3 regions of the Pseudomonas sp. CLCA07 genome follow, and region 2 is predicted to be linked to each of the others. Evidence: predicted binding sites of a transcription regulator. Region 2 holds the regulator's gene; each other region holds the start of a gene.
The links. The regulator sigma-54, encoded in region 2, starts transcription at its own class of promoters, with help from an activator protein. The targets are predictions, from matches to a motif close to ANTGGCATNNANNTTGCTNT.
Positions count from the first base shown of each region.

Region 1: glnA (type I glutamate--ammonia ligase) is a predicted target of sigma-54. The motif match lies at 5,195-5,214, and genes of this name have one in related genera.
Region 3: ACWGZX_RS09865 (pilin) is a predicted target of sigma-54. The motif match lies at 2,678-2,697, and genes of this name have one in related genera.

Region 1 covers NZ_CM132131.1:3,484,904-3,491,815, reverse strand. The annotation lists gene ACWGZX_RS16185 (glycogen/starch/alpha-glucan phosphorylase) at 1-611, opposite strand, end outside; gene ACWGZX_RS16180 (YkgJ family cysteine cluster protein) at 871-1,311, shown strand; gene typA (translational GTPase TypA) at 1,566-3,386, opposite strand; gene thiI (tRNA uracil 4-sulfurtransferase ThiI) at 3,526-4,980, opposite strand; gene glnA (type I glutamate--ammonia ligase) at 5,311-6,717, shown strand.
Region 2 covers NZ_CM132131.1:4,101,375-4,108,286, forward strand. The annotation lists gene pmbA (metalloprotease PmbA) at 1-924, shown strand, start outside; gene ACWGZX_RS18765 (HPr family phosphocarrier protein) at 1,073-1,345, opposite strand; gene rapZ (RNase adapter RapZ) at 1,361-2,218, opposite strand; gene ptsN (PTS IIA-like nitrogen regulatory protein PtsN) at 2,221-2,685, opposite strand; gene hpf (ribosome hibernation-promoting factor, HPF/YfiA family) at 2,698-3,006, opposite strand; gene ACWGZX_RS18785 (RNA polymerase factor sigma-54) at 3,081-4,574, opposite strand; gene lptB (LPS export ABC transporter ATP-binding protein) at 4,759-5,484, opposite strand; gene lptA (lipopolysaccharide transport periplasmic protein LptA) at 5,484-6,032, opposite strand; gene lptC (LPS export ABC transporter periplasmic protein LptC) at 6,019-6,591, opposite strand; gene ACWGZX_RS18805 (KdsC family phosphatase) at 6,599-6,912, opposite strand, start outside.
Region 3 covers NZ_CM132131.1:2,151,120-2,158,031, forward strand. The annotation lists gene ACWGZX_RS09855 (DUF748 domain-containing protein) at 1-1,330, shown strand, start outside; gene ACWGZX_RS09860 (BON domain-containing protein) at 1,548-1,901, opposite strand; gene ACWGZX_RS09865 (pilin) at 2,209-2,631, opposite strand; gene ACWGZX_RS09870 (type II secretion system F family protein) at 2,865-4,082, shown strand; gene ACWGZX_RS09875 (prepilin peptidase) at 4,084-4,956, shown strand; gene coaE (dephospho-CoA kinase) at 4,953-5,576, shown strand; gene yacG (DNA gyrase inhibitor YacG) at 5,573-5,773, shown strand; gene ACWGZX_RS09890 (hypothetical protein) at 5,777-5,992, opposite strand; gene ACWGZX_RS09895 (energy-coupling factor ABC transporter permease) at 6,056-6,745, opposite strand; gene ACWGZX_RS09900 (FAD/FMN-containing dehydrogenase) at 6,742-6,912, opposite strand, start outside.

The sequences.
Region 1 (6,912 bases), 620 kb from region 2:
GATTTGCCGTTTTCATCGATGACGGTTTCGACGCCGCCGCCGAAGCCGATCGGGTAAGCGACTTCTGGTCGCTCGAATTCCCACGGGTTGCCGAAGTCCAGCCAGTGTTCAGTCTGCTCCTGCTGCCAGCCATCGACGATGGCCTGGCGGAACAAACCGTGCTCATAACGAATGCCGTAACCATGGCCGGCGATGCCGAGGGTCGACATGCTTTCCATGAAGCACGCCGCCAGACGACCGAGGCCGCCGTTACCCAGCGCCGCGTCGGGCTCCAGCAGGCGAATGCGTTCAAGGTCGACGCCGAGCTCGGTCAGTGCTTCACGGGCGACGTCGAGCAGGCCAAGGTTGCTCAGACTGTCGTAGAGCAGCCGGCCGATAAGGAATTCCAGGGAGAGGTAATAAACCCGTTTCTGCCCTTTGCGGTAGATCTGCCGGGTGTGGTCCATCCAGTGCTCGACCATGTGGTCCCGTGCCGCCAGGGCGATGGCTTCGAACCAGTCGTGGTCGAAGGCATGATCCGGGTCTTTACCCACCGCGTAGGTGAGCTTGGTCAAGACGGCGTCGCGGAATGCGGCCACCTCTGCTTCGCGAACAAGTGGTTCTTGAGTCATCGATAGGACCTCGGGCGAGCGTGGAATTGTTGAGCCTAGACGGTCTGACAGACGGTGGGGGCTCTGGTTCGGCAGTTTTTCCTGAGAGTGCGAGATAGGTCGGCATTACATTGTCGTGTGCCTGAATCAATGCAGGGGCCGTGCCGGATTAACGGTGCTATTGAGGTGGTACAGAAAAAATCTGGCGAAAGGTTGTTCAAAAATCCACCAGTCCCGGTATGATCGCGCGCCCTGATACACGTGCTGGTAACAACCGATGATGAAGCCCAACCTGATCGCTGCCGCTGAGATCGATCGCCTCGATACCTGGGCCAAGTACTCTGCGCCGATGTGCGGTTCCTGCATATCCAGCTGCTGCACGCTGCCGGTCGAGGTCAAGATCAAGGATCTGATCCGTATCGGCATCGTCGACGAGTTCGAGCGCGGCGAGCCAGCGAAAAACATCGCCAAGCGCCTGCAGAAGGAAGGGATCGTCGAGCGCTATAGCCAGAAGACCGAGATCTTCACCCTTCAGCGCATGAGCAACAACGATTGTCTCTATCTGGATCGTAAGAGCCGTCTGTGCACTATTTATGAAAAGCGCCCGGATACCTGCCGTAATCACCCGAAAATCGGGCCACGGCCGGGGTATTGCGCGTACAAGCCAAAGGAAGTGGCGCGCGAGACCAGCGCCAGCCGCCGGCCGCTCGAGAAGTTCTGACCCCCCATCTATCCTCCGTAGCAGCTGTCGAGCCCCAGCGAGGCTGCGTCCGACTGCGCAGCAGTCGTAAACTCTGTAAATGCGGTGCACATGACTCACCGAGGCGCATGGTTTAACGACTGCTGCGCAGTCGGACGCAGCCTCGCTGGGGCTCGACAGCTGCTACAAAGACGAACGAGTTGCTACAGCCAGACAAACAAAAACGCCCCCGACCTTGCGGTCGGGGGCGTTTTTTTGTCAGCTAACTAAAGAACTTAGTTACCGGACTTCTTCGCAGCGCGGGTACGCTCGCTTTCGCCCAGGATCTTCTTGCGAAGACGGATGGACTTAGGAGTGACTTCGCACAATTCGTCTTCTTGAACGAATTCCAGAGCCTGCTCCAGAGTGAAGCGGATAGGCGGAACCAGAGCGATGGTTTCGTCTTTACCCGAAGCACGCATGTTGTCGAGCTTCTTGCCTTTGGTTGGGTTAACGCCCAGGTCGTTGTCGCGGCTGTTGATGCCGACGATTTGACCTTCGTACACGTCTTCACCGTGACCCAGGAACAGTTTGCCGCGAGCTTGCAGGGTTTCCAGCGAGTAAGTCAGAGCCTTACCGGTAGCAACCGAAACCAGCACGCCGTTCTGACGGCCGGACATGTCGCCGGACTTCATCACGTCGTAACGGTCGAAGATCGAGGTCAGGATGCCTGCACCGGAGGTCAGGGTCAGGAACTCGTTACGGAAACCGATCAGGCCACGAGCCGGGATGTTGTACTCAAGGCGCACACGGCCCTTGCCATCCGGAACCATGTTGGTCAGGTCGCCCTTACGGATACCGATCTGCTCCATGATCGAACCTTGCGATTCTTCTGGCAGGTCGATGGTCACGTTTTCGTACGGTTCGTGCTTCACGCCGTCAACCATGCGGATGATCACTTCCGGACGACCAACACCCATTTCGAAGCCTTCGCGACGCATGGTTTCGATCAGTACCGAGAGGTGCAGCTCACCACGGCCGGAGACTTTGAACTTGTCGGCGCTGTCGCCTTCTTCAACGCGCAGAGCAACGTTGTAGAGCAGTTCTTTGTCCAGACGCTCTTTGATGTTACGGCTGGTGACGAACTTGCCTTCACGACCGCAGAACGGCGAGTCGTTTACCTGGAAGGTCATGGAAACGGTTGGTTCGTCAACGGTCAGCGGCTTCATCGCTTCGACGTTCAGTGGGTCGCACAGAGTGTCGGAGATGAACAGCTGGTCGAAGCCGCTGATGCAGACGATGTCGCCAGCAGCTGCTTCTTCAACGTCGATACGGTGCAGACCGTGGTGACCCATCAGCTTCAGGATACGACCGTTACGGCGCTTGCCGTCAGCGTCGATAGCCACAACTTGAGTGTTCGGCTTGACGCGACCACGGGCGATACGGCCAACGCCGATAACACCCAGGAAGCTGTTGTAGTCCAGTGCCGAGATTTGCATCTGGAACGGACCGTCACGGTCAACTTTTGGAGCCGGTACGTGGTCAATGATCGCCTGGTACAGCGGGGTCATGTCTTCAGCCATGTCGGTGTGTTCCAGACCGGCAATGCCGTTCAGGGCCGAGGCGTAGACGACTTTGAAGTCCAGCTGTTCTTCGGTAGCACCGAGGTTGTCGAACAGGTCGAAGATCTGGTCCAGAACCCAGTCCGGACGCGCGCCTGGACGGTCAACCTTGTTGATGACCACGATTGGACGCAGGCCGGCTTCGAAAGCCTTCTTGGTCACGAAACGGGTTTGCGGCATAGGGCCGTCTTGAGCGTCAACCAGCAGCAGAACGGAGTCAACCATCGACATTACGCGTTCAACTTCGCCGCCGAAGTCGGCGTGGCCCGGGGTGTCCACGATGTTGATGTGGTGGCCGTTCCAGTTGATGGCGGTGTTTTTCGCCAGAATGGTAATACCGCGCTCTTTCTCCTGGTCGTTGGAGTCCATCACGCGCTCGTCGTTGAGCTCGTTGCGCTCCAGGGTGCCGGATTGACGCAAGAGTTTGTCTACCAGGGTGGTTTTACCATGGTCAACGTGAGCAATGATGGCGATGTTGCGTAGATTTTCGATCACTTGTGTATCTCGATCAGAGGATTCGGTGTGCTGACAAGTCTTGGCAGCGATTTACAGTAGAGTCAGGCCTTGCCGTTACAGCTTGACGGCAGAGTCGGGGGGCCGGTGACGCAGGCCACAGGCATACAGCCCCGGGCTCTTAGCTCGGTCGATAAACGCGCACATTGGCATGCCCCTCACTGAGCAAATGGTGGGCATGCAGGCGACTCATCACGCCTTTGTCGCAATACAGCAGGTACTGGCGAGTAGGGTCCAGTTCCTTGAAACGAGCGTTCAATGCATAAAACGGCATCGTTTGTACCTCAATGCCAACGAGGCCCAGCGGGTCATCTTCAGCGGCATCCGGATGACGGATGTCGATGACGATCTGACCAGCCAGCGCCTCGCTGACTTCTTCGATCTGCAAATCCTGGCCCAATTCGTCGATCACGCGATCGATCGGCACCATTTTGGCGTTCTCGAGCGCACGCTCAAGTACTGCCATGTCGAACTGTTGTTCTTCGTACTCCACGCGTGGACGCTTGGCGTGGGTCTTGGGGTTCACCGAGATGACCCCGCAGTATTCCGGCATATGCTTGGCGAAGTCGGCAGTACCGATTTCGTTGGCCAGGTCGATGATGTCCTGCTTGTGACTGGCGATCAGCGGACGCAAGACCAGCTTGTCGGTCACGCAGTCGATCACGGACAGGTTCGGCAACGTCTGGCTCGACACCTGGGAAATCGCTTCACCGGTGACCAGCGCTTCAATGTCCAGCCGATCAGCAATACGGGAAGCAGCGCGCAACATCATACGCTTCAAAACTACGCCCATATGACTGTTATCGACTTTCCCGAGAATTTCTCCCAGTACTTCCTCGAACGGCACACTGACAAATAACACGCGCTGGGAGCTTCCGTACTTCTTCCAGATGAAGTGCGCGACTTCCATGACGCCCAGTTCATGGGCCCTTCCGCCCAAATTGAAGAAGCAGAAATGGCTCATCAGGCCACGGCGCATGATCTGGTACGCCGCCACGGTGGAATCGAAGCCGCCGGACATCAGCACAAGCGTCTGTTCCAGGGCACCCAGCGGATATCCACCGATGCTGTTGTGCTGGCTGTGGATCACGAACAACCGTTTGTCGCGAATTTCGATGCGAACTTCGATTTCCGGCTCTTTGAGCGAGATTCCGGCGGCGCCACATTGACGACGCAGTTGGCTGCCGACGTATTTTTCGACATCCATCGAGCTGAATTCGTGCTTGCCGGCGCGCTTGCAGCGCACCGAGAAGATCTTCCCGGCCAGTGAATCACCGAAGTGCTGCTTGCACTTGGCGACGATGTCGTCGAAATCGCCCAACAGGTACTCATCGACCTGCAGGAAATGCGCAATGCCCGGCATGCAGCTCAGGCGCTCGGTCATCTCCTTCAGGGCTTTCGGCTCGCTGACGCGGGTTTCCAGCTCGAGATTGTCCCACACACCGTTCACCACCACGGCCGGGTCCAGGTCGCGGAGCACGGTGCGGATGTTTTTAGCCAATTGGCGGATGAAACGCATCCGTACCGGGCGGCTCTTGATGGTGATCTCGGGGAAGACTTTTACGATTAGTTTCATGAAAACAGCGCGCGCTGGGCCAGCCGAAAAAGGGGGGCGCGGATTATAGCGGAAATTGCTCAAGGTTTAACCAGTTAATGTGCAGAAGGTTTTTCGCGCACCAAAACAGGTCATTTCCAGATTTTAACGCTACATTGTAGGGCGAGATTTACCACCTAAAGACCCTTTGTTCCTTTATAAGCGTGAAATTGGGGCAAAAAACCCATGGTGGGGCACTGGCATGCAATTTGCTCCCTTGTGAGGCAGGTTGCCTTGGCAGAGTATTCGCGCCGGCATCACCCACATTCTAAGGGCATCCACTACTAAGCCCGAAGCCACCCGGAGGACACTATGTCGAAGTCGGTTCAACTCATCAAAGATCATGACGTCAAATGGATTGATCTGCGCTTCACGGACACCAAAGGCACTCAGCACCACGTGACCATGCCGGCTCGCGACGCGCTGGATGACGCTTTCTTCGAAGAAGGCAAAATGTTCGACGGCTCCTCCATCGCTGGCTGGAAAGGCATCGAAGCCTCCGACATGATCCTGCTGCCGGACGACAGCACTGCCGTTCTCGATCCGTTCACCGAAGACCCAACGCTGATTCTGGTCTGCAACGTGATCGACCCTTCGACCATGCAAGGCTATGACCGTGACCCACGCGCCATCGCCCACCGCGCCGAGGAATACCTGAAGTCGACCGGTATCGGCGACACCGTATTCGTAGGTCCAGAGCCTGAGTTCTTCATCTTCGATCAGGTGAAGTTCAAGTCCGACATCTCCGGCTCGATGTTCAAAATCTTCTCCGAACAAGGTTCCTGGATGTCCGACCAGGACATCGAAGGCGGCAACCATGGCCACCGTCCAGGTATCAAAGGCGGTTACTTCCCGGTTCCACCGTTTGACCACGACCACGAAATCCGTACCTCCATGTGCAACGCCATGGAAGAAATGGGCCTGGTAATCGAAGTTCACCACCACGAAGTGGCGACTGCCGGCCAGAACGAAATCGGTGTGAAGTTCAACACCCTGGTCGCCAAGGCTGACGAAGTTCAGACCCTGAAGTACTGCGTACACAACGTTGCTGTCGCTTACGGCCGCACCGCGACCTTCATGCCTAAGCCTCTGTACGGCGACAACGGTTCGGGTATGCACGTTCACCTGTCCATCGCCAAAGATGGCAAGAACACCTTCGCTGGCGAAGGCTATGCCGGCCTGTCCGACACCGCTCTGTACTTCATCGGCGGCATCATCAAGCACGGTAAGGCCCTGAACGGCTTCACCAACCCGTCGACCAACTCCTACAAGCGTCTGGTCCCAGGTTTCGAAGCTCCAGTAATGCTGGCCTACTCGGCTCGCAACCGTTCCGCTTCGATCCGTATTCCTTACGTGTCCAGCCCTCGCGCTCGCCGTATCGAAGCTCGCTTCCCGGATCCAGCAGCTAACCCGTACCTGGGCTTCGCTGCACTGTTGATGGCTGGCCTGGACGGCATCCAGAACAAGATCCACCCTGGCGACGCAGCTGACAAAAACCTGTACGACCTGCCGCCTGAAGAGGCGAAAGAGATCCCACAAGTTTGCGGCAGCCTGAAAGAAGCCCTGGAAGAGCTGGACAAAGGTCGTGCGTTCCTGACCAAAGGCGGCGTTTTCAGCGACGACTTCATCGACGCTTACATCGCCCTGAAAAGCGAAGAAGAAATCAAGGTACGTACCTTCGTACACCCACTGGAATATGAGCTGTACTACAGCTGCTGATCCGGTAGCGCTGCGGCACGCGGCGTGACAAAAAAGAGGCCTTCTTCGGAAGGCCTTTTTTGTGCCCGCGATGCCACGACCGATGAAAAACCCTGTGGGAGCGAGCCTGCTCGCGAAAGCGTCGTGCCAGTCAGTATCAATGTTGAATGATAAATTGCTTTCGCGAGCAGGCTCGCTCCCACAGGGTTTGTGGTG
Region 2 (6,912 bases):
TGCGAAGCCGCCGCGTTTGCCACCGACAGCCGGATCAAGAACGCTGACGGCACCACGCTCAGCACCCATCAGGGTTGCCGCGTGTACGGCAACAGCCACGGATTTATCGGCGGCTACGCGTCGACGCGCCACAGCTTGAGCTGCGTGATGATCGCCGAGGCCGATGGTCAGATGCAGCGCGATTACTGGTACGACGTAAACCGTCAGGGCAATTTGCTGGCCGACCCGGTGAGCATTGGTCAGCGTGCCGCGCAACGGGCGGCGAGCCGTCTGGGTGCGCGTCCGGTGCCGACCTGCGAAGTGCCGGTGCTGTTTTCCGCTGAGTTGGCCGGTGGTTTGTTTGGCAGCTTCCTCTCGGCCATTTCCGGCGGCAGTCTGTATCGAAAATCATCGTTTCTGGAAGGCACGCTGGGTCAGAAGCTGTTCCCGGAATGGTTGACCATCGACGAGCGTCCGCACTTGATGCGCGCCTTGGGCAGTTCCGCATTCGATGGCGATGGCTTGGCGACTTACGCCAAACCGTTCGTCGAAAAGGGTGAGTTGGTCTCCTACATCCTCGGCACGTACTCCGGGCGCAAGCTCGGCATGCCAAGCACCGCCAACGCCGGCGGCGTGCACAACCTGTTCGTCACCCATGGGGACGAAGATCAGGCCGCGTTGTTGCGCCGTATGGGTCGTGGCTTGTTGGTCACGGAACTGATGGGCCAGGGCCTGAACATGGTTACCGGCGATTACTCCCGAGGTGCGGCGGGTTTCTGGGTCGAGAACGGTGAGATCCAGTTCGCGGTGCAGGAAGTCACCATCGCCGGCAACATGCGTGACATGTTCAAACAGATCGTTGCGGTCGGTAATGACCTGGAGTTGCGCAGCAACATTCGCACGGGGTCGGTGCTGATCGAGCGGATGACAGTGGCGGGTAGCTAACCCTTACCGCTTCAAAAAAAGGCGCGCCACCCAATTGGGTGGCGCGCCTTTTTTATGCGCCTTGCACCGTCCCCTGTGGGGGCGAGTCCATACATAGCAGCTGGCGAAGCCTGACGCAGCCTGCGGCAGCTGCTACAGAGGGCAGTTTTTACTCGCCTTCGTCGAAGAAGTTGTTGATCAACGCCACCAGCGCATCCAGCGCTTCCTGTTCTTGCTCGCCTTCGGTACTCAGGTGGATTGTGGTGCCCTTGCCGGCCGCGAGCATCATCATGGCCATGATGCTTTTACCGTCGACCATCGATTCTGGCGTCCGCCCGGCTCTGATCTGGCATGGATACTGACCCGCCACTCCAACGAATTTTGCAGAAGCGCGAGCATGCAGGCCCAATTTGTTGATGATTTCGATTTCCAGAGCAGGCATCGCGATGTGAATCCTTTAGCTGAGGTCGCGGTGGCGGACCTGGACGTTCTTCAGGGATTGTTGCAGAACCTGGCCCAGACGTTCGGTCAGGTAGACGGAGCGATGATGTCCTCCGGTGCAGCCAATGGCGATGGTGACATAAGCGCGGTTGCTCGCTGCAAAGCGCGGCAGCCACTTGAGCAAATACGATGATATGTCCTGGAACATCTCTTCGACGTCCGGTTGGGCTGCCAGGTACTCGGCCACCGGTTGATCAAGCCCGGACTGAGCGCGCAATTCCGGTTTCCAATAAGGGTTGGGCAAGCAGCGCACGTCGAACACCAGGTCTGCGTCGACCGGCATGCCACGTTTGAATCCAAATGATTCGACCAGGAACGCAGTACCGGCCTCCGGCTGGTTCAACAGGCGCAGCTTGATGGTATCGCGCAGCTGATACAGGTTCAGGTGGGTGGTATTGATTTTGAGATCTGCCAGATCGGCGATCGGCCCCAGCAGATTACTTTCGTCCTCGATTGCCTCGGCCAACGAACGGTTGGCGTTGCTCAGCGGGTGACGACGGCGGGTTTCGGAAAAGCGCTTGAGCAGGGTTTCTACGTCGGCGTCCAGGTACAGCACATCGCACTTGATATGCCGGCTCCGGACTTCATCCAGTAGTTCGGGAAACCGCGAAAGGTGGCTCGGCAAGTTACGCGCATCAATGGACACGGCGACCAGCGGTTGTGCCAGTTCGGTATGAATCAGTGCGCGTTCCGCCAACTCCGGCAGCAGGCCGGCGGGCAGGTTGTCGATGCAGTAGTAGCCATTGTCCTCGAGAACATCGAGGACGGTGCTTTTACCTGAGCCGGAGCGGCCGCTGACGATGATCAAGCGCATGATTACTGACCGTTTTGCTCGTCCAGGACAACCTGATACAAGGCTTCGTTGCTCGGGGCGCTGCGAAGACGATCACGGACTTCCTTGCGATCGAGCATGCTGGCGATCTGGCGGAGCAGTTCCAGGTGCGCATCGGTAGCCGCTTGCGGGACCAGCAGTACAAACAGCAGGTCAACCGGGGCGCCGTCGATGGCGTCGAAATCAATGGGAGCGTCAAGGTGCATCAAGGCGCTGATGGGTGACTCGCAGCCCTTCAGGCGACAGTGGGGGATGGCGATGCCGTTGCCAAAACCGGTCGAGCCGAGTTTTTCACGGGCAATCAATGCCTCGAAGACATCTTGCATCTCCAGATCCGGCACTTCCCGGGCGATCAGGTTGGCAATTTGCTCGAGGGCTTTCTTTTTACTGCCGCCCGGCACGTTCACGAGGGAACGGCCGGGGGTCAGGATGTTTTCAAGTCGGATCATGGGTTGGGAGTGTTAACGACCGGTCGCACCCTGGAGGAGGCTCTGGGTCTTTTCCTTATGCTTTTTGAGTTGTTTATCCAGCTTGTCGGTCAGTGCGTCGATCGCCGCGTACATATCGGTATGTTCCGCGTTTGCGACCACTTCATTGCCGGGAATATGCAGGGTGGCTTCGATTTTCTGCTTCAGCTTCTCGACCGTCATCGTGACCTGCACGTTGGTGATCTTGTCGAAATGCCGCTCTAATCGTTCGAGTTTTTCGCCGATGTAGGTGCGAAGAGGTTCGGTCACTTCCAGTTGGTGTCCACTGATGTTGACTTGCATACAGCTTCTCCTTCGTTGCCAGTGCATAAAGCGGTAGATCAAATGATCTACCACTGGAACGCTGTGGCGTGGCTCTACATCAACCGCTTGCGTTCGCTCGAAGGCGCGATCCCGAGGGACTCGCGGTACTTGGCGACGGTGCGGCGAGCCACCTGAATGCCTTGTGCCTCCAGTAAACCAGCGATCTTGCTGTCACTCAACGGCTTTTTCTGATTTTCCGCGGCAACCAGCTTTTTGATGATCGCGCGGATCGCTGTGGACGAGCATTCACCGCCTTCGGAGGTGCTGACGTGGCTGGAGAAAAAGTATTTCAGCTCATAAATACCCCGTGGGGTATGCATGAATTTTTGCGTGGTCACCCGTGAAATCGTCGACTCGTGCATGCCCACGGCTTCGGCAATGTCATGCAGGACCAGTGGTTTCATGGCTTCGTCGCCGTATTCCAGGAAGCCGCGCTGATGCTCGACGATCTGGGTGGCGACTTTCATCAGTGTTTCGTTACGGCTTTGCAGGCTCTTGATGAACCAGCGGGCCTCTTGCAACTGATTGCGCATGAAGGTGTTGTCGGCGCTGGTGTCGGCGCGACGGACAAATCCGGCGTATTGGGCGTTGACCCGCAGTCGTGGCACTGATTCCTGATTCAGTTCCACCAGCCAGCGTTCGTTGTCCTTGCGCACGATAACGTCGGGAACGACGTATTCGGCTTCGCTGGATTCGATCTGCGAGCCGGGGCGCGGGTTGAGGCTCTGGACCAGTTCGATGACCTGGCGCAGTTCGTCTTCCTTGAGCTTCATCCGGCGCATCAGCTGGGAGTAGTCGCGGCTGCCGAGCAGATCGATGTAGTCGCTGACCAGGCGCTTGGCTTCGGCGAGCCAAGGCGTATTGGCTGGCAATTGGCGCAATTGCAGCAGCAGGCATTCGCCCAGGTTACGAGCGCCGATACCGGCCGGCTCGAATTGCTGGATGCGGTGCAGGACGGCTTCGATTTCGTCCAGTTCGATGTCCAGTTCCGGATCGAAGGCTTCGAGGATTTCCTCGAGAGTTTCATCCAGATAGCCCTGATTGTTGATGCAGTCGATCAGAGTCACGGCGATCAGGCGATCGGTGTCGGACATCGGTGCCAGGTTCAGTTGCCACAACAGGTGGCTTTGCAGGCTCTCGCCGGCCGATGTGCGAGTAGTGAAATCCCATTCGTCGTCATCGTTGCTCGGCAGGCTGCTGGCGCTGGTCTGGTAAACGTCTTCCCATGCGGTATCGACCGGCAGTTCATTGGGAATGCGCTCGTTCCAGTCGCCTTCCTCGAGGTTGTCCACCGTGGGGGCGGTTTCCTGGTAGGAGGGTTCCTGAATGTCGGCGTTGGGTTGCTGCTCGGCTTTGTCGGCCAAGGGGTCGACGTTGTCGAAGTCGTCGCCCTCTTCCTGGCGTTCGAGCATCGGATTGGACTCCAGGGCCTCCTGGATTTCCTGTTGCAGGTCCAGGGTCGACAATTGGAGCAGGCGGATGGCCTGTTGCAGCTGCGGTGTCATCGTCAGCTGCTGGCCCATTCTCAAGACTAGCGATGGTTTCATGGCAGGGGCTTAACACCTTATTTCGCCGGCGCACATGCGCCATCCACTACAGGGCGCCGGAGCGCCAAACATAAGCAAATTATATGCCTGAAACTGAAGTGTTTGCCTAGAGCGCTGTAACAATAAAAACCTGTTGATTTTTACTGTGATAAGCGCTCAGTCGACTAGCCAGACACCTCAACGCTTACAGGCGGAACTCATGGCCCAGATAGACTTCTTTAACCAGGTCGTTGGCCAGGATAGTGGCGGCATCGCCTTCGGCGATCAGCTGGCCATCGTTGACGATGTAGGCGGTTTCGCAGATATCCAGGGTTTCACGGACGTTGTGGTCAGTGATCAGCACGCCAATGCCCTTGGCCTTGAGATGGTAGATGATCTGTTTGATGTCGCCGACCGAAATCGGGTCCACGCCGGCGAAGGGTTCGTCGAGCAGGATGAATTTCGGGTTGGTAGCCAATGCTCGGGCGATTTCCACGCGGCGGCGTTCACCGCCCGACAGGCTCATGCCGAGGTTGTCGCGGATGTGGCTGATGTGGAATTCCTGCAGCAGGCTTTCCAGCTCTTTGCGACGTCCGGCCTTGTCGAGTTCCTTGCGCGTCTCGAGGATCGCCATGATGTTGTCGGCGACCGAGAGTTTGCGGAAGATCGACGCTTCTTGCGGCAGATAGCCGATACCGGCCTTTGCACGACCGTGCATTGGCTGGTGGCTGACGTCCAGATCGTCGATCAGCACACGGCCCTGATCGGCCTGCACCAGGCCGACAATCATGTAGAAGCAGGTGGTCTTGCCGGCGCCGTTGGGACCCAGCAGGCCGACGATTTGACCGCTGTCAATCGACAGGCTGACGTCACGCACGACCTGGCGGCTCTTGTAGCTCTTGGCCAGATGCTGAGCTTTCAGAGTTGCCATTACGGGGCCTTTTGCTCGTCGGTTTTCTTCTTCGGCTGGATCACCATGTCGATACGCGGACGCGACTCGGTCACCTTGCTGCCGGTAGCGCGACCGGCGCTGGCAAGCTTTTTCTCGGTGTCGTAGACGATTTTCTCGCCTTGGGTGATGTTGTTGTCCTTGTCGATAACCTTGGCCTTGTCGATCAGTACTACGCGATTTTGCGTGGCGTGGTACTGGATGGTCACACCCCAGCCCTGGACAGGCTTGGGGTCGCCTTCAGTTTGCAGTTGCTCGAAGTAGGCCAGATTGCCCACCGAGGTCACCACGTCAATGTCGCCAGTCGGGGTGCGGGTCATGGTCACTTTATTGCCGGTAACCTTCATCGAGCCCTGGGTGATGATCACGTCGCCCGTATAAGTAGCAACGCCGTTCTTGTCGTCCAGCTGGGCGTCGTCGGCTTGTATGCGGATAGGCTGCGCTTGATCGTTCGGCAGAGCCCAGGCGCTCACGCTTCCCAGTGCTGCGCCCAGACTGAGCAAAATAGGGAGGGTTTTAACGAGCCTCATACTGTCCTCTTACGTTAGATAGCAGGTGTATCCTGCTTTCTTTCAAGTACGCTTTCATTCCGATGCCTGTCGATACACCGCCAGCGCCGTCGATACTAACGGGTTGATCGGTCTGCGCATATTGCTGCTGCGGGAACACAGTCATACGGGTGGTGGTAATCAGGGTCCTGCGGTTTTTTTCGTCGAAACGGGTGATGCGTACCGAATCGATCAGCTCGACCTGGGTGCCGTCCGGGTTGACTTCCCCGTGTTCACTCTGGACGTGCCAGGGGAACTCGGTGCCGCGAAACATGTTCAGGTCCGGATTGGTCAGCAGTGTGACCTCGGACGCTTTCAGGTGTTCGACCTTGTCGGACGTCATTTCGTACTGCAATTTGCCGTCCGGCAGGAACTGCACGCTGTGGGCGTTGGTCGCGTAATAGTCGATCGCGCTTTCATCGACCTTGACCACAGGTTTGTCGAGGAAGCGTTCCGGGCTGATGTTCCAGTAGCCGACCGCAGCGAACAGCGCGGCGATGCAGCTGAATAGCAGGATGTTACGAAACTTTTTGCTCAGCATAGTCGGCTCACAGGTACGCAGCGTTGGCCGCATCGAGGCGGCCCTGGGCGCGCAGGATCAATTCGCAGAATTCGCGAGCGGCACCCTCGCCACCCCGGGCAACGGTAATGCCATGGGCGTTTTCACGGACGAAACTGGCGGCGTTGGCTACCGCCATGCCCAGGCCGACGCGGCGAATCACCGGCAGGTCCGGCAAGTCGTCACCGAGATAGGCAACTTGTTCATAGCTTAGGTTGAGTTGAGCCAGAAGCTCGTCCAGCACCACCAGTTTGTCTTCGCGCCCCTGATAAAGGTGGGGGATGCCGAGGTTTTTCGCTCGCC
Region 3 (6,912 bases), 2.0 Mb from region 2:
CCAGCCCTATACGCGCTTCATGATCAATGAGGATCGAACCACCAACATCGATGACCTGTTGATCCCGCAACCGCCCGACACGGGCGCCAAAACCACCGCTGCCAAACCGGCCAGCAACGACAAACCACTGGGCATTCACATCGGCGGTATCGCCATCAATGACGGCTCGGCCAACTTCGCCGACTTCAGCCTGACACCGAACTTCGCCACTGCCGTGCAACAGCTCAACGGGCAGATCGGCACCATCGACAGCCGTCAGGCAAAACCGGCCAGCGTGGATATCAAAGGCAAGGTCGACCGTTATGCACCGGTGACCATCAAGGGCGCGGTCAATCCGTTCGACCCGATGGCCAGCCTCGACATCGCCACCAGTTTCAAACGTGTGGAACTGACCACGCTCACGCCTTACTCCGGCAAGTTTGCCGGGTATCGCATCCGTAAGGGTCGGCTCAACCTCGACTTGCATTACCTGATCATCAAAGGCCAGCTCAAGGCCGAAAACAAAGTGGTGGTCGAGCAACTGCAGTTGGGTGAAAAAGTCGACAGCCCGGATGCCGTGAGCCTGCCGTTGAAGCTGGCAATTGCCTTGCTCAAAGACGTAGATGGCAAGATTTCCATCGAATTGCCTGTCACTGGCGACCTCAATAATCCGCAGTTCAGCGTCATGCCGATTATCTGGCAAACCCTGCGCAACCTGATCGTCAAAGCCGCCGCTGCGCCGTTCAAAATGATTGGCGGACTGGTCAGTGGCGGCGGTTCCGAGGACTTGGGCACCGTTTCGTTCGCACCGGGCTCAAGCGATTTGAGCCAGGAAGCGGAAGGGGCGTTGGTCAAACTGTCCCAAGCCTTGAAGGAACGTCCGGCCCTGCGCCTTGAAATCGAAGGTACGGCCGCCGCCAGCAGTGACGGCCCGTTGATTGCCGAGCAACGCCTGGAACGGGAATACCAATACAACTACTACAAAATGCTCCAGCGTCGCGGTGACAAAGTCCCGGCCCAGGCTTCATTGCTGGTGGTCCCGGAAAACGAGAAAGGCCCGCTGCTGGAAGGCATCTACCGAACGCGCCTGAAGATTCAACCGCCGGCCGAATGGAAGGACCTGGGCAAGGAAGAACGCACCACCAAAATGCGTGCCGACGTGATCAAGTTCTGGAGCACCAGCGACGTGCTGTTGCGTCAATTAGGGCAGGAGCGCGCCGGCAGCATCAAGGACTATCTGGTGGACAAAGGTCAGCTGGCCGACGACCGCGTGTACTTCATCGACGCCAACCTTGGCGAAGCGCAAAGTGACGGTCGGGTGGTGACGCCGTTGCATCTGGATGCCGAGTGATGCTCACAAGCTTGCTGATTAGCCATTGAGCTCACCACAACCTTGAGTGGCCACAATTGTTTTGTGCAGCCCAAATAGAACAGGCCCCCGACACGAATGTCGGGGGCCTGTAATGGCCACATCCTTATGGCCGTTCGCATGAACTCCTAAGAAGTGGCAGCCGTATTACTCAGCCCGTCAGCCACACCTTCCCCCGGTCCAGGCGAGAAGTCTTGCCTTACTCGGCTTTCAGGCCGTCAGCGGAGACCGCTTTGACGCCTTTGATTTTCTTGGTGATCGCCACAGCGGTGTCTTTCTGAGCGTCAGTCACTGCAACCGTGGACGACAGCGACACTACACCTTTGTTGGTTTCGACTTTGATGTCGGTGCCAGGAATGCCTTTTTCGGTCAGCAGGTCGCTTTTAACTTTGGTCGTGATCCAGGTATCGGAAGTAGCTTCCTCGACCTTGGCAACTTCACCCGCAGCCAGTGTCAGCGGGGCTTGAGTGGTGGTGGTCTGTGCGAATGCAGCGTTGGCCAGAGTCAGGGTCAGCGCGGTAGCAGTAGCGGCAGCGATAGCGAACTTCTTCATACGTGTAACTCCTGTTTTTCTAGAAAGTCTGCTGGTTGTCTTCGCAGCAGGGTTACTGGGTAGAGTGCGAACACTGTGCCAACTTTGAGACAACAACAAAATCGTTATAAATCAACATGTTATAAATATTGTGAATTTTCGGAATCATGCAAAATGCATGACCAGGCAAAACCCTGCATGCAACTTGCGGGTTTTCACAAAGTTCCTAACACCCTGAATTTTTTGCTTTTTTTGCAGTAGCGAGGCATTCGACAAACAAAAAAAAGCCCCGCAACCGAAGCAGCGGGGCCGTGTTGGATGTCAGCGTTTACGAGGCGGAACTGGTGCAGGCTTTAGGCAAGTAATCTTGGTCAGCAGAACTGATACACGACCAGCCATTGACTGCATCACGCTTCAACGTAATGGTCTTGCTCAGCACTGGCCCTGGGGCATTCAAGATCGTGCAGGTGATGGTGCCATCGCCTGTGGCCACAGCGCCGGTGACCGCGACGGTGCAATTGCTGGTCTTGGCATTACCCGCCGGCGCCACGTTGTCTACCGTTGGCGCAATGCCTTGGTTGATCGCATCTTCATATGGCACTTTCATTGCGGAAATCTCGGCCAGCCCCGCCGTCACCTTCGCCCTGGCCTGATATTTGGAATACATCGGCAACGCAAACGTCGCCAGAATCCCGATGATCGCCACCACGATCAGCAGTTCGATCAGGGTAAAACCTTTCTGAGTCTTCATAGACAAGCTCCATGCATGAGTCGAAAGCTCATGATCTGAAAGAGCATCAGCACAGCCCATGCCAAGCGCCACAGCCCCTGTTGGCGGGGCGGCGAGTCGAATCAAAGACCGTTCCTACCCCCAGGAACCGCACTATCTGACACTTTTTGTCACCTCAAGGCCGCTGGTTTGGCTCAGCGCCTTGACTAGGCTATAAGCCATGAAGAAATCAATCGGGTCACCAAGGACTGAACATGTCGGTCAAAGCAGCAAAAACAAATGTCTACGCCTGGGAAGGCACAGACAGGAAAGGCACCAAGATGATCGGTGAGTTGAGCGGCCAGAACCCGGCGTTGATCAAGGCCCAACTGCGCAAGCAAGGCATCACCCCCGGCAAGGTGCGCAAGAAATCCGCGTCGATTTTCAACGTCGGCAAACGCATCAAGACTCAGGACATCGCCCTGTTCACCCGGCAGATGGCGACCATGATGAAAGCCGGCGTGCCGCTGTTGCAGTCATTCGACATTATCGGCGAAGGCTTCGATAACCCGGCCATGCGCAAACTGGTGGACGAGTTGAAACAGGAAGTCGCGGCGGGTAACAGCTTCGCCGCGTCCCTGCGCAAAAAGCCGCAGTATTTCGATGAGCTCTACTGCAACCTGGTGGATGCCGGTGAACAGGCCGGCGCCCTCGATACTTTGCTGGAACGGGTGGCGACCTATAAGGAAAAGAGCGAAAGCCTGAAGGCAAAAATCAAAAAAGCCATGACCTACCCATTGGCCGTGGTGTTTGTCGCGATCATTGTCACGGGGATTCTACTGGTCAAGGTGGTGCCGCAGTTCGAGTCGGTGTTCAAAGGTTTTGGTGCCGAACTGCCTGCCTTCACGGTGATGGTCATCGGCCTGTCGGCGTTCATGCAGCACTGGTGGTGGGTGATGCTCGGTGTGCTGATCGCGGCGATTTTCGGCGTGCGCCACGCTTTCAAGAAATCCCCGGGCTTTCGCGACTGGCTGGACACCTGGCTGTTGAAACTGCCCCTGATCGGCACGCTGATGTACAAGTCTGCCGTGGCCCGCTACGCCCGAACGCTGTCGACTACCTTTGCCGCCGGCGTGCCATTGGTCGAAGCATTGGAGTCCGTGGCCGGTGCGACCGGCAACATCGTGTTCAAGCGTGCGGTCCTGCGCATCAAGCAGGACGTGTCGACCGGCATGCAGCTGAATTTTTCCATGCGCACTTGCGGCGTATTCCCCAACATGGCGATTCAAATGACGGCCATTGGTGAAGAGTCCGGCGCACTGGATGCCATGCTCGACAAGGTCGCGGGCTTCTACGAAGACGAAGTGGACAACATGGTCGATAACCTCACCAGCCTGATGGAGCCATTCATCATGGTCGTGCTGGGTGTTATCGTCGGGGGCCTGGTGGTTGCGATGTACTTGCCCATCTTCCAACTCGGCTCAGCGATCTGACATGCCTTTGAATGAAATTCTAACTGTTTACCCAGCGTTCTTCGTGACCCTCGCATTAGTGGTGGGCCTGGTCGTGGGCAGCTTTCTCAATGTGGTGATCTGGCGCCTGCCGAAAATGCTCGATCGCGAATGGCGGCTGCAAGCCCATGATGTTCTGGGTGTACCACCCGAAGCGCCCGGCCCGACCTACAACTTGATGCTGCCCCACTCCCATTGCCCGCAGTGCGACCATCGAATTCGCGCATGGGAAAACATCCCGGTGCTCAGTTATCTGTTTTTACGGGGACGATGCTCGAACTGCGCCGCACCTATCGGCAAGCGCTATCCGCTGACCGAACTGGCTTGTGGTCTGCTCTCGGCGTTTATCGCCTGGCATTTCGGTTTCGGGTGGCAGGCCTGCACGGTGTTGGTCCTGACCTGGGGCTTGCTGGCGATGAGCCTGATTGACGCCGAGCACCAACTGCTGCCGGATGTGCTGGTACTGCCGCTGTTATGGCTGGGGTTGATCGTCAACAGCTTCGGGGTCTTCGTGTCATTGCATGAAGCGCTGTGGGGGGCGGTGGCCGGCTACATGGCGTTGTGGTCGGTTTTCTGGTTGTTCAAGCTGCTCACCGGAAAAGACGGTATCGGCCACGGTGATTTCAAGTTACTGGCCATGCTCGGGGCGTGGGGTGGCTGGCAAATTCTGCCGCTGACGATCCTGCTGTCATCGCTCGTGGGCGCCATTCTCGGGGTGATTTTGTTGCGTCTGCGCAACGCAAAAACCTCATCGCCAATCCCCTTCGGCCCCTATCTGGCGATTGCCGGCTGGATTGCCTTGCTCTGGGGTGGTCAAATAACCGACTCCTATTGGCAGTTTGTCGGTTTGAAATGAATACCCCTGTGGAAAAACCCTGGATTCTAGGTCTGACCGGCGGCATCGGCAGCGGCAAAAGCGCGGCCGCCCAACACTTCATCGACCTGGGCATCCACGTCGTGGACGCCGATCACGCGGCGCGCTGGGTGGTGGAACCGGGTCGCCCGGCGCTGGCCGCCATCGCCGAACACTTCGGCCCTGGTGTGCTGCAAGCCGACGGACAACTGGATCGTGCGGCCCTGCGCGCATTGATCTTTGAAGTGCCGGAGGAACGCCGGTGGCTCGAAGGCTTGTTGCATCCGTTGATCGGTGAAGAAATCGCTCACAACCTGGCCAAGGCACAATCGCCTTACGCGATTCTGGTTTCGCCGCTGCTGATCGAGTCCGGGCAGACCGCCATGACTCAACGCGTCCTGGTGATCGATGCCCCGCAACAGTTACAAATCGAACGCACCTTGCAGCGTGACCAGACCACTGAACAACAGGTCCAGGCGATCCTCAAGGTCCAGACCAGCCGCCAGGACCGCGTGAGCCATGCCGACGATGTGGTAGTCAACGACCGCGACCTCGCCTGGCTGCACAGCGAGGTCGAACGCCTGCATCACTTTTACCTTACTTTGCGTGGAGGCCAGTCATGAGCCAGACCCCAACCGTCGAATGCCCAACCTGTGGCGCTCCTGTCGAATGGAGCCCCGAGAACAAGTTCCGGCCGTTCTGTTCGGATCGTTGCAAACTGATCGACCTGGGCGCCTGGGCATCGGAAGAGCACAAGATTCCGGTCAGCCCGGACGCTGAAGACGACCTGTTCAGCGAAGACTTCGAACCGCGTCACTGAGGTTCAAGGTCGCATAAAACCGTAGTCCTGGTCGTCATCGAGGTTTTCCGCGAGAAAACGCAACTCGTCGGCCAGGTCTTCGGTACTGCGCACTGCCTTGCTTTGCTGTACCACTGCGCTGAGCAAGGCGCGCAGGCTCAAGCCCGGATCAAACCCCACCTCCTGCGCCCCATCCAGACTCTGACGCAACTCCTGCCTCGCCCACTCGTAGACACTCATACCCATGCTCCTGAAGGTTTTGTCGAGCATGTGTTCGCCAGCGAAAAGTCGATTTGATGTGGATCAAGACTTCGGATCGTCGTCTTTCCAGGGGGCCGAAAGGTAGCGCGTGCGATTGAACGTCTCCAGCCATTCAGGGCTGAACACCACTAGCGCACTGACAATCATGCCGTTGATGAACGCTTCCGGGAAAATCAGCAGCCACAGATAGCCGACAAAATCTTCCAGCCAATACGGCATGGCAAAACGTTCGTCGAACCACAGCACCCACAGAGCCAGCAGCAGGCACAACAACGCCGACAGCGCCGCCGCAAAAAAACCGGAACAAAAGATATACACAAAAAGGTTACGCGGCTGCGCCCGCTCCACCCGGATGGCGATGCACTCGGTGACCAGCACCGGCAGTAAAATCAGCAGCGCCCCGTTTACGCCAACGGCGACCAGGTCCTGACGCCCGAGCAACACCAGTCCGAACTGCGCAATCAAGCCGCCGATGATCGCCAACGGCCAATCCAGCAGCAGGGTCACGGCTGTCATGCCGATGAAGTGATAAGACACGCCGGTGTCGAAATCCCGCCGCACCAGCCACAGCATAAACAGCGCGAACACCGTGCCGAACAGCAAATGCTGGCGGCGGCTGTCTGTGAATAGCTCAACCCAGGGCGCGCGCCAGATGGCCCAGAGCAGCACAGGCACATAGATCAGCCAGCCGACCGTCAGCGTCTGCGGTGACAGCAGCTCGGCACCGATCATGGTCGGGCCTTCTCTAGCGCCTCATGTAACTGCGCGGCCGTGGCATATTCGTGTTGTGCCAACAATTGGCCGTCCTTGAGTTGCAGCCACAGTACTTTGTCCTCAGCCCCGGGGTAGCGCGGCGCCACACGCCCCTCACGGTCCAGCATTACCCGGTAGGAATAATC